3 regions of the Gottschalkia acidurici 9a genome follow, and region 3 is predicted to be linked to each of the others. Evidence: a T-box and tRNA genes for the amino acid it is inferred to sense, from the RefSeq annotation. Region 3 holds a T-box; the other regions hold tRNA genes.
What was found. A T-box is a leader RNA that pairs with one kind of tRNA and senses whether it is charged. The one in region 3 lies ahead of alaS (alanine--tRNA ligase), so its partner is inferred to be a tRNA-Ala.
Positions count from the first base shown of each region.

Region 1 (3,999 bases), 1.5 Mb from region 3:
CATAGTACAAGCTACAAATTAAATTTAGAAGACAAAGAAAACTCAATTGAAGAAACATTGAATGAATTAGTATACAACTATGAAGTTGGGTTAGTAAATGCTATAAATTATAATGATTTTAGCTATGCATCACCTTATATACTAAAGGGAAGTAATCTATACAATGCCCAGCTTAAACTCATAAAGAATTTAAATGAACAAGGAATAAAGGAAGACTATATAAGCCATGAACTTATAAAAGTACAAAAAATTGATAACGCTAAATATTACCTTACGGTGTCTGAAAGTCACAAAGTGTATAAAGCTGATGGCGGTGAAAATATTGTTAAACATACATGGCAATATGACGTTCAGAAAGTTGGCGATAAATATTATTTAACTAACCTTAAGTAGGTTACCATAAGCATATTTAATTATAAGCATTTAGTTATCAAATGAAAATGCTAATAGAAAAATAAAAAATTCTTAATTAAGATAAAAGTAATAGGATAATGTTTAGGAATATAAAGAAGTTATGAGAGTAGGGATAAAGACCTATTCTCATAACTTCTTACTTTAATAAAGATTAAGACTTGATAAATAATATGGATAAAAATTTAGAAAAAGTATTGACATGATAGGTGAGATTTGATAAAGTAGTAAAAGCCGCCACGAGAGATGGCGAACAATAGAACTTTCTTAGAGATACTTAATGGAACTTAAAAGATAAATAAAAAAGTTTGAAAAAAGTGTTGACAAAGAAAAAGAAATCTGGTAAAGTAATAAGAGTCGCCACAAGAAAGCGACAAATAAAAACAAGAAGTGATAAAAAAGTTTAAAAAACTTCTTGACAAGAACTTAAAAGAATGTTAGAATAATAAAGCAGACTTTGGTCTTTGAAAATTAAACAGTAAAAAGCAAGTTAATTCCTAGAATTAATAACAAATGAAGCTCAACATCAAATAGAGCAGTCAGCAGAAGCTGAGACAGAAAACTTTTATTTTGAGAGTTTGATCCTGGCTCAGGATGAACGCTGGCGGCGTGCCTAACACATGCAAGTCGAGCGGGAAAGTCGTTACGGATCCTTCGGGTGAAAGAATGACTGGAGAGCGGCGGACGGGTGAGTAACGCGTGGGAAACCTTCCTTATACAAAGGGATAGCCTCGGGAAACCGGGATTAATACCTTATAAAACTCTAGCACCACATGGTGCATGAGTCAAAACTCCGGTGGTATAAGATGGTCCCGCGTCCCATTAGCTAGTTGGTGAGATAAAAGCTCACCAAGGCGACGATGGGTAGCCGGCCTGAGAGGGTGAACGGCCACACTGGAACTGAGACACGGTCCAGACTCCTACGGGAGGCAGCAGTGGGGAATATTGCACAATGGGGGAAACCCTGATGCAGCGACGCCGCGTGAGTGATGAAGGTCTTTGGGTCGTAAAACTCTGTCCTAAGGGAAGATAATGACGGTACCTTAGGAGGAAGCCCCGGCTAACTACGTGCCAGCAGCCGCGGTAATACGTAGGGGGCGAGCGTTATCCGGAATTATTGGGCGTAAAGGGTACGTAGGCGGCCAGATAAGTCAGGTGTGAAAGGCGTCGGCTCAACCGGCGTAAGCACTTGAAACTATTTGGCTTGAGTACAGGAGAGGAAAGTGGAATTCCTAGTGTAGCGGTGAAATGCGTAGATATTAGGAGGAACACCAGTGGCGAAGGCGACTTTCTGGACTGATACTGACGCTGAGGTACGAAAGCGTGGGGAGCGAACAGGATTAGATACCCTGGTAGTCCACGCCGTAAACGATGAGTGCTAGGTGTTGGGGGTCGAACCTCAGTGCCGCAGCTAACGCATTAAGCACTCCGCCTGGGGAGTACGGTCGCAAGACTGAAACTCAAAGGAATTGACGGGGACCCGCACAAGCAGCGGAGCATGTGGTTTAATTCGAAGCAACGCGAAGAACCTTACCAACATTTGACATCCCTCTGACAACTCTAGAGATAGAGTCTCCCTTCGGGGCAGAGGTGACAGGTGGTGCATGGTTGTCGTCAGCTCGTGTCGTGAGATGTTGGGTTAAGTCCCGCAACGAGCGCAACCCTTACCTTTAGTTGCCATCATTAAGTTGGGCACTCTAGAGGGACTGCCGATGATAAATCGGAGGAAGGTGGGGATGACGTCAAATCATCATGCCCCTTATATGTTGGGCTACACACGTGCTACAATGGTCGGTACAACGGGCAGCGAAACCGTGAGGTGGAGCGAATCTCAATAAGCCGATCACAGTTCGGATTGTAGGCTGCAACTCGCCTACATGAAGCCGGAGTTGCTAGTAATCGCGGATCAGAATGTCGCGGTGAATACGTTCCCGGGTCTTGTACACACCGCCCGTCACACCACGAGAGTTGGTAACACCCGAAGCCAGTGAGCTAACCGCAAGGAGGCAGCTGTCGAAGGTGGGATCGATGATTGGGGTGAAGTCGTAACAAGGTAGCCGTATCGGAAGGTGCGGCTGGATCACCTCCTTTCTAAGGAGAAACGCTTTTTACTGTTTAATTTTGAGAGACCAAAACTCTCAGAAATAGAAGTTACGAAGAAATCTTAGATTTCAGAGACGACTTTAGGTATGCGGGGGTGTAGCTCAGTTGGGAGAGCACCTGCCTTGCAAGCAGGGGGTCAGGAGTTCGAATCTCCTCATCTCCACCATAAAAACCTATAAGATGTTGTCGTAATTTCATTTGTACCTTGAAAACTACACAGCGAAATAGATTAAAATACAATTAACCGAGATATATTAATATATTAAGGAAAATTAAATCTCAATAATAAATTGAGTAGTGAATGTCAAACTTATTTGATATTTACTTACTAACTGGTCAAGTTAGTAAGGGCATAGGGTGAATGCCTTGGCACTAGGAGCTGAAGAAGGACGCGATAAGCTGCGAAAAGCTACGGGGAGTCGCAAGTAGACACTGATCCGTAGATATCCGAATGGGGAAACCCACTTGAGGCAAACCTCAAGTACCATATACTGAATACATAGGTATATGGGAGCAGACCAGGGGAACTGAAACATCTAAGTACCCTGAGGAAGAGAAAGAAAAATCGATTCCCTCAGTAGCGGCGAGCGAACGGGGAAGAGCCCAAACCATGAGAGTTTACTCTTATGGGGTTGCGGACATAACATAAACGGAGAGGTATTGTAACCGAAGAGAGCTGGAAAGCTCCACCACAGAGGGTGATAGTCCTTTAGGTGAAACGAGAAAACTCCAAGTTATGATCCAGAGTACCACGAGACACGTGAAACCTTGTGGGAAGCAGGGGGGACCACCCCCCAAGGCTAAATACTACCTAGTGACCGATAGTGAAGCAGTACCGTGAGGGAAAGGTGAAAAGAACCCCGGGAGGGGAGTGAAATAGAACCTGAAACCCTATGTCTACAAGCAGTGGAAGTTCTTTATATGAACGACCGCGTACTTTTTGTAGAACGGGCCAACGAGTTACGTTATGCAGCAAGGTTAAGTTGTTAAGCAACGAAGCCGAAGGGAAACCGAGTCTTAATAGGGCGATTAAGTTGTATGGCGTAGACCCGAAACCGGACGATCTATCCATGGGCAGGATGAAACGAGAGTAAAATCTCGCGGAGGTCCGAACCGATTAGCGTTTAAAAGCTACCGGATGACCTGTGGATAGGGGTGAAATTCCAATCGAGTCCGGATATAGCTGGTTCTCCTCGAAATAGCTTTAGGGCTAGCCTCGAGAAAGTGAAGTGGGGGTAGAGCACTGAATGACTGCGGGGCGCTATGCGTTACCAAAGTCTATCAAACTCCGAATACCACATTCATGATTCTCGGGAGTCAGACTATGTGTGATAAGATTCATAGTCAAAAGGGAAACAGCCCAGATCATCAGCTAAGGTCCCAAAGTACAGATTAAGTGGTAAAGGATGTAAGACTACACAGACAACCAGGATGTTGGCTTAGAAGCAGCCATTCATTCAAAGAGTGCGTAATAGCTCACTGGTC
Region 1 covers NC_018664.1:3,019,380-3,023,378, reverse strand. Annotated here, with positions in the region: gene CURI_RS14435 (TcaA 3rd/4th domain-containing protein) at 1-393, shown strand, start outside; rRNA gene CURI_RS14430 (16S ribosomal RNA) at 978-2,502, shown strand; tRNA gene CURI_RS14425 (tRNA-Ala) at 2,605-2,680, shown strand; rRNA gene CURI_RS14420 (23S ribosomal RNA) at 2,849-3,999, shown strand, end outside.
Region 1: it has a tRNA-Ala gene. The T-box ahead of alaS (alanine--tRNA ligase) is inferred to sense a tRNA for this amino acid. The anticodon was not compared.

Region 2 (3,999 bases), 1.0 Mb from region 3:
TCCCTACTTGCTTAGACGTACATAACCAACAGTACGCTTCACCTATCCTCCTGTGTCACTCCATTTCTCAAACGCATTTAGGTAGTACAGGAATCTCAACCTGTTGTCCATCGCCTACGACTTTTGTCCTCGGCTTAGGCCCCGACTTACCCTGAGTGGACGAGCCTTCCTCAGGAAACCTTAGGCTTTCGACGGGTGGGATTCTCACCCACCTTTCGCTACTCATGCCAACATTCTCTCTTGTATGCAGTCCACCACTCCTTACGGTATGACTTCTGCCCACATACAATGCTCCTCTACCGATGTTATACACATCCCATAGCTTCGGTGACAGATTTTAGCCCCGGTTATCTTCGGCGCAAGACCACTCGACCAGTGAGCTATTACGCACTCTTTGAATGAATGGCTGCTTCTAAGCCAACATCCTGGTTGTCTGTGTAGTCTTACATCCTTTACCACTTAATCTGTACTTTGGGACCTTAGCTGATGATCTGGGCTGTTTCCCTTTTGACTATGAATCTTATCACACATAGTCTGACTCCCGAGAATCATGAATGTGGTATTCGGAGTTTGATAGACTTTGGTAACGCATAGCGCCCCGCAGTCATTCAGTGCTCTACCCCCACTTCACTTTCTCGAGGCTAGCCCTAAAGCTATTTCGAGGAGAACCAGCTATATCCGGACTCGATTGGAATTTCACCCCTATCCACAGGTCATCCGGTAGCTTTTAAACGCTAATCGGTTCGGACCTCCGCGAGATTTTACTCTCGTTTCATCCTGCCCATGGATAGATCGTCCGGTTTCGGGTCTACGCCATACAACTTAATCGCCCTATTAAGACTCGGTTTCCCTTCGGCTTCGTTGCTTAACAACTTAACCTTGCTGCATAACGTAACTCGTTGGCCCGTTCTACAAAAAGTACGCGGTCGTTCATATAAAGAACTTCCACTGCTTGTAGACATAGGGTTTCAGGTTCTATTTCACTCCCCTCCCGGGGTTCTTTTCACCTTTCCCTCACGGTACTGCTTCACTATCGGTCACTAGGTAGTATTTAGCCTTGGGGGGTGGTCCCCCCTGCTTCCCACAAGGTTTCACGTGTCTCGTGGTACTCTGGATCATAACTTGGAGTTTTCTCGTTTCACCTAAAGGACTATCACCCTCTGTGGTGGAGCTTTCCAGCTCTCTTCGGTTACAATACCTCTCCGTTTGTGTTATGTCCGCAACCCCATAAGAGTAAACTCTCATGGTTTGGGCTCTTCCCCGTTCGCTCGCCGCTACTTAGGGAATCGATTTTTCTTTCTCTTCCTCAGGGTACTTAGATGTTTCAGTTCCCCTGGTCTGCTCCCATATACCTATGTATTCAGTATATGGTACTTGAGGTTTGCCTCAAGTGGGTTTCCCCATTCGGATATCTACGGATCAGTGTCTACTTGCGACTCCCCGTAGCTTTTCGCAGCTTATCGCGTCCTTCTTCAGCTCCTAGTGCCAAGGCATTCACCCTATGCCCTTACTAACTTGACCAGTTAGTAAGCAAATATCAAATAAGTTTGACATTCACTACTCAATTTATTATTGAGATTTAATTTTCCTTAATATATTAATATATCTCGGTTAATTGTATTTTAATCTATTTCGCTGTGTAGTTTTCAAGGTACAAATGAAATTACGACAACATCTTATAGGTTTTTATGGTGGAGATGAGGAGATTCGAACTCCTGACCCCCTGCTTGCAAGGCAGGTGCTCTCCCAACTGAGCTACACCCCCGCATACCTAAAGTCGTCTCTGAAATCTAAGATTTCTTCGTAACTTCTATTTCTGAGAGTTTTGGTCTCTCAAAATTAAACAGTAAAAAGCGTTTCTCCTTAGAAAGGAGGTGATCCAGCCGCACCTTCCGATACGGCTACCTTGTTACGACTTCACCCCAATCATCGATCCCACCTTCGACAGCTGCCTCCTTGCGGTTAGCTCACTGGCTTCGGGTGTTACCAACTCTCGTGGTGTGACGGGCGGTGTGTACAAGACCCGGGAACGTATTCACCGCGACATTCTGATCCGCGATTACTAGCAACTCCGGCTTCATGTAGGCGAGTTGCAGCCTACAATCCGAACTGTGATCGGCTTATTGAGATTCGCTCCACCTCGCGGTTTCGCTGCCCGTTGTACCGACCATTGTAGCACGTGTGTAGCCCAACATATAAGGGGCATGATGATTTGACGTCATCCCCACCTTCCTCCGATTTATCATCGGCAGTCCCTCTAGAGTGCCCAACTTAATGATGGCAACTAAAGGTAAGGGTTGCGCTCGTTGCGGGACTTAACCCAACATCTCACGACACGAGCTGACGACAACCATGCACCACCTGTCACCTCTGCCCCGAAGGGAGACTCTATCTCTAGAGTTGTCAGAGGGATGTCAAATGTTGGTAAGGTTCTTCGCGTTGCTTCGAATTAAACCACATGCTCCGCTGCTTGTGCGGGTCCCCGTCAATTCCTTTGAGTTTCAGTCTTGCGACCGTACTCCCCAGGCGGAGTGCTTAATGCGTTAGCTGCGGCACTGAGGTTCGACCCCCAACACCTAGCACTCATCGTTTACGGCGTGGACTACCAGGGTATCTAATCCTGTTCGCTCCCCACGCTTTCGTACCTCAGCGTCAGTATCAGTCCAGAAAGTCGCCTTCGCCACTGGTGTTCCTCCTAATATCTACGCATTTCACCGCTACACTAGGAATTCCACTTTCCTCTCCTGTACTCAAGCCAAATAGTTTCAAGTGCTTACGCCGGTTGAGCCGACGCCTTTCACACCTGACTTATCTGGCCGCCTACGTACCCTTTACGCCCAATAATTCCGGATAACGCTCGCCCCCTACGTATTACCGCGGCTGCTGGCACGTAGTTAGCCGGGGCTTCCTCCTAAGGTACCGTCATTATCTTCCCTTAGGACAGAGTTTTACGACCCAAAGGCCTTCATCACTCACGCGGCGTCGCTGCATCAGGGTTTCCCCCATTGTGCAATATTCCCCACTGCTGCCTCCCGTAGGAGTCTGGACCGTGTCTCAGTTCCAGTGTGGCCGTTCACCCTCTCAGGCCGGCTACCCATCGTCGCCTTGGTGAGCTTTTATCTCACCAACTAGCTAATGGGACGCGGGACCATCTTATACCACCGGAGTTTTGACTCATGCACCATGTGGTGCTAGAGTTTTATAAGGTATTAATCCCGGTTTCCCGAGGCTATCCCTTTGTATAAGGAAGGTTTCCCACGCGTTACTCACCCGTCCGCCGCTCTCCAGTCATTCTTTCACCCGAAGGATCCGTAACGACTTTCCCGCTCGACTTGCATGTGTTAGGCACGCCGCCAGCGTTCATCCTGAGCCAGGATCAAACTCTCAAAATAAAAGTTTTCTGTCTCAGCTTCTGCTGACTGCTCTATTTAATGTTGAGCTTCATTTGTTATTAATTCTAGGAATTAACTTGCTTTTTACTGTTTAATTTTCAAAGACCAAAGTCTGCTTTATTATTCTAACATTCTTTTAAGTTCTTGTCAAGAAATTTTTTAAACTCTTTTGTCGTTTCTTATCACTTCTTGTTTTTATTTGTCGCTTTCTTGTGGCGACTCTTATTACTTTACCAGGTTTCTTTTTCTTTGTCAACACTTTTTTAAAACTTTTTTATTTCTAAAGTGTTAAGTGTTGAAGTTTTGTTGTCTTCCGTCAGAAGCAACTTTTATATAGTAGCATAAATAAATATCATATGTCAATACTTTTTTATATATTTGAGAAAGACCTAACGAATTGGCTTATTTACACACTATGATAGACCCTTCTCAACTTATTTTATAATTATTTTTTATTAAAAACTCCTCTTAATATATCTGTTATCTCTAATATTATATTTAAATATGTTGTTATATTGCTTCTACTTTCTCTTAGACTAGATGCTGTTTCTTCTATACTATCTCCTACAACCTCTACAGTATAGTTAACTTTTTCTACACTTTCACT
Region 2 covers NC_018664.1:2,470,061-2,474,059, forward strand. Annotated here, with positions in the region: rRNA gene CURI_RS11775 (23S ribosomal RNA) at 1-1,521, opposite strand, end outside; tRNA gene CURI_RS11780 (tRNA-Ala) at 1,690-1,765, opposite strand; rRNA gene CURI_RS11785 (16S ribosomal RNA) at 1,868-3,392, opposite strand; gene CURI_RS11790 (hypothetical protein) at 3,838-3,999, opposite strand, start outside.
Region 2: it has a tRNA-Ala gene. The T-box ahead of alaS (alanine--tRNA ligase) is inferred to sense a tRNA for this amino acid. The anticodon was not compared.

Region 3 (3,999 bases):
AAGTTCCTTACTATATTCCCCTATTTTAACTAATCTAACTTTATCTCCATACTTCTCATTAAATAATGCCTGCGCTCCCATATTTCTAGCCTCATCTAATGTTGTTTCTACAATGTCTACAGATAATCCTTCTAATATTTTAGAATTAACTATGTCCTCTATTTTGTCTAGTGATTCTCTACTTACTCCTTCAAAATGAGTAAAATCAAATCTCATTCTATCTGCTAATACTAATGATCCTGCTTGATTTACGTGTTCTCCTATCACATCCTTAAGAGCTTGATGAAGAATATGAGTTACTGAGTGATTTCTCGCAGTATCTACTCTTTTTAGGACATCTACTTCGGCTATAACTTTTTGACCAACTTCTAAAGTTCCTTCTATGACTTTAACGATATGAATGATTTGCCCTTCTTGTCCTTTTTTAGTATCGACTACTTCCGCTTTTACTTTATTTGTAGTTATTGTACCTGTGTCCCCAGCTTGTCCTCCACCTTCAGCATAAAAAGGAGTTCTTTCTAATAACACTATTCCCTGTTCTCCAGCTTTTAATACATTTTCAGATTCTTTATCACTTACTATTACAGATATCTTAGTGTCTAAAGAAAGATTTTCATATCCTTCAAATATAGTCTTTATATCTTTATCTATATTTAGAGTAGTCTCCGTATTCCAAGAATGATTATCGCCTTCTTCTCTAGCTTTTCTTGCTCTTTGTCTTTGCTTTTCCATCTCTATATTAAATTCATTTTCATCTACTGTTAATTTATATTCTTCTAAGATTTCTTTAGTTAAATCTAATGGAAAACCATAAGTATCATAAAGTTTAAATGCATGATGTCCATCTAAAATATCTTTATTATTTGCTTTAACCTCTTTTATATATTCATTTAGTATATTTATACCTTGATCTATTGTTTCTTCAAACTTCTCTTCTTCAACTTTTATTATTTTTCTTATTTGTGCTTCTCTTTCTTTTAAGTCCGGATATGCTTCTCCCCAAGAATTTATAACTTTTATAGCTAATTCATTTAAGAAAAGACCTTTTATTCCTAATAACTTACCATGTCTCGCAGCTCTTCTTATAAGTCTTCTTAGTACATAACCTCTACCTTCATTACTTGGAATTACTCCATCTGATACTAAGAATGTCATCGCTCTTATGTGATCTGTTATTACTCTGAAAGACATACCATCTTTATCTGTAGAAACATATTTTTTACCTGTTATACTTTCTACCTCTTTTATTATATCTTGCATAGTATCTATTTCAAATATGTTATCTGTATCTTGCATTACAGCTGATATTCTCTCCAGCCCCATACCTGTATCTATATTTTTTGACTCTAGTGGATTATAGTTTCCTTTTTCATCTTTGTCATATTGTGAAAATACTAAATTCCATATTTCTAGATATCTATCACAGTCACATCCAGGTTTACAGTCAGGACTTCCACAACCATATTTTTCACCTCTGTCTATATATATCTCTGTACATGGTCCAGATGGTCCCACCTCTAATTCCCAGAAGTTATCTTCTTTTCCTAGTCTAACAATTCTATCTTTGCTTATACCTATTTCTTTATTCCATATGTCATAAGCTTCGTCATCTTCTAAGTAAACAGATACCCATAATTTTTCAGCTGGAAGTTCTAATCTCTCAGTCATAAGTTCCCATGCTAAGTTTATTGCTTCTCTTTTAAAGTAGTCTCCAAACGAAAAGTTTCCTAGCATTTCAAAAAACGTACCATGTCTTGCAGTTTTTCCTACATTATCAATGTCTCCAGTTCTAATACATTTTTGACATGTTGCCATCTTCTTGCTTGGTGGTTGTTCTGTTCCTAAAAAATAAGATTTTAAAGGAGCCATTCCAGCGTTTATTAGTAATAAACTTTTATCATTCTTAGGCACTAATGAAAAACTTTTTTCTACTAAGTGTCCTTTTTCTTTAAAAAAATCTAAAAATATTTTTCTTATTTCATGTGATCCAAGTTTTTTCATGTTTTATCTTCCTCTCTATGTCCTTAATTCATTTCTAATCACAAAAACAAAAAAACGTCCCTAAAACTTAGGGACGAGTTTAATCGCGGTACCACCCTATTTACTAAAATAGTCACTCTAACATATAACGGTCATAACCGAAAGCTTCTACTGTTATTTCGAAGTTTTAACTTAAGGGCTGCTTCAATACGATATTCTAAGTACCTTCCAGCCAAAGGGTACTCTCTCTATAAGACATTTCATATTTACTTCTCCCCATCATAGTCTTTTCTATATTTTTTCCATTAATTTTAATCATTCTATAATTGGATTATAAGTAAAATCTCTTATTTTGTCAATATAGACTATTGTTCAGAAACTTTATCTACTACAAAAGAAAATAGTATCTTAACTATAGCACTTACGGGGACTGCTAATATCATCCCTAGTACTCCAAAATAGCTTCCTCCTAATATTACAACTACCATTACTATTACTGGATGTAGACCTACACTTTCTCCTACTATTTTAGGAGCTATAACACTGTTTTCTAACTGCTGAACTATCATAAGTATTAAGAGTCCCCATATTGCTTTTGAAGGTGAATCTAGCAGTCCAAATATAACAGTCAACACAGCACCCACAACTGGACCAAAGTAAGGTATGATTTCAAACAACGCTACTACTAATCCGATTATTACAGCGTAGTCTATTCGAATAATTAATAACCCTACCATAGTTAAAAAACCTACTATAATCGATGTTATTATTTGTCCTTTTATAAACCTAGTTAAAACTGAATCTATTTCTCTACATAATCTCAAAGTGTCTTTTCTGTGCTTTTTAGGTATTAGCATATATAGTTTCTTTTTAAAATATTCTTTATCTTGTAAAAAGTAAAATGAAATTATAGGAACTATTATCAATTTGAATGATTTTGTAATTATGTTTATCATAGAGTTAGTAGTATTTCTTAAATACTTTAATAATTGTAACTCCAACTTGTTTAAATTCTCGGAAAAAATTTTATTTATTCCATCGAATCCTTTTGGAAGATTTTCCATTCTCTTCGCATATTTTAAGTAATTATTATTAAATATATCATACATTTTATTGCTATAATTCGGTATTAGATCTATTAACTTTTCAAATTCTCTAGATATCTCAGGTATTATAGTCATTATAATCAATATTACAACAACTGCAATAACTAGATATATCAGTAAAATCGAAATACTTCTTTTAATACCTTTTCTCTCTAAATAAGTTACTATAGGATTTAAAATATATGATATTATCGCAGAATATACGATTAATAAAACTACCTCTTTTAAAACACTTTTACCTTTAACAAAATTAAATAGTATTATAACGCCTAAAACTATAAAGCAAAACGTCATTATATGTTTTTTTGTTATAATACATCTTTTATTTATATGAACATATTTGTTTCCTATATTTATTAAATAATATATCAATAGAAGTAGAAGCAAAGCCATGAGTACACTCTGTAAGTTTTTAGATAAAGATACTAAGTAATCCATTCCCCAACCTATGTATGCAATAATAAGGCAGTTAAACTGCCTTATTATTATATCCCTATATTACCTATCATATTACTCATAGCTCTTCTACTAGCTTTCATCATTCTTCTTCTTTGTCTTGGGCTCATACTTGTCATTGCTACCATAGATGCAGTGGCTCCTATTACAATCCCAGATATGAATCTACCTCTCATACTATTCACCTCTTCTTAAGATTTTGGTGTACATTAATATTTTGTCTAATTTCTTTAAAGTAATTCTAGTAATTTTTTGTAATCTTTTTTATGTTTATTAAATCTTTCATTAAGTGAAGTGCTTATTATGATGGTATCTTCTCCAAAAACTATATCTTTATCGTATGGTAGTACCTTTCTCCCAGTGCTTATATCTTCTATAATACCGTCTGTTAGTATAAATCCAACTACGGCTCCTTCATTTTTATCAATCAGTATATCATTGATGAACCCTAAACTTT
Region 3 covers NC_018664.1:1,433,000-1,436,998, reverse strand. Annotated here, with positions in the region: gene alaS (alanine--tRNA ligase) at 1-2,001, opposite strand, end outside; T-box leader at 2,068-2,272, opposite strand; gene CURI_RS06720 (AI-2E family transporter) at 2,346-3,524, opposite strand; gene CURI_RS15785 (hypothetical protein) at 3,572-3,718, opposite strand; gene CURI_RS06715 (PRC-barrel domain-containing protein) at 3,773-3,999, opposite strand, start outside.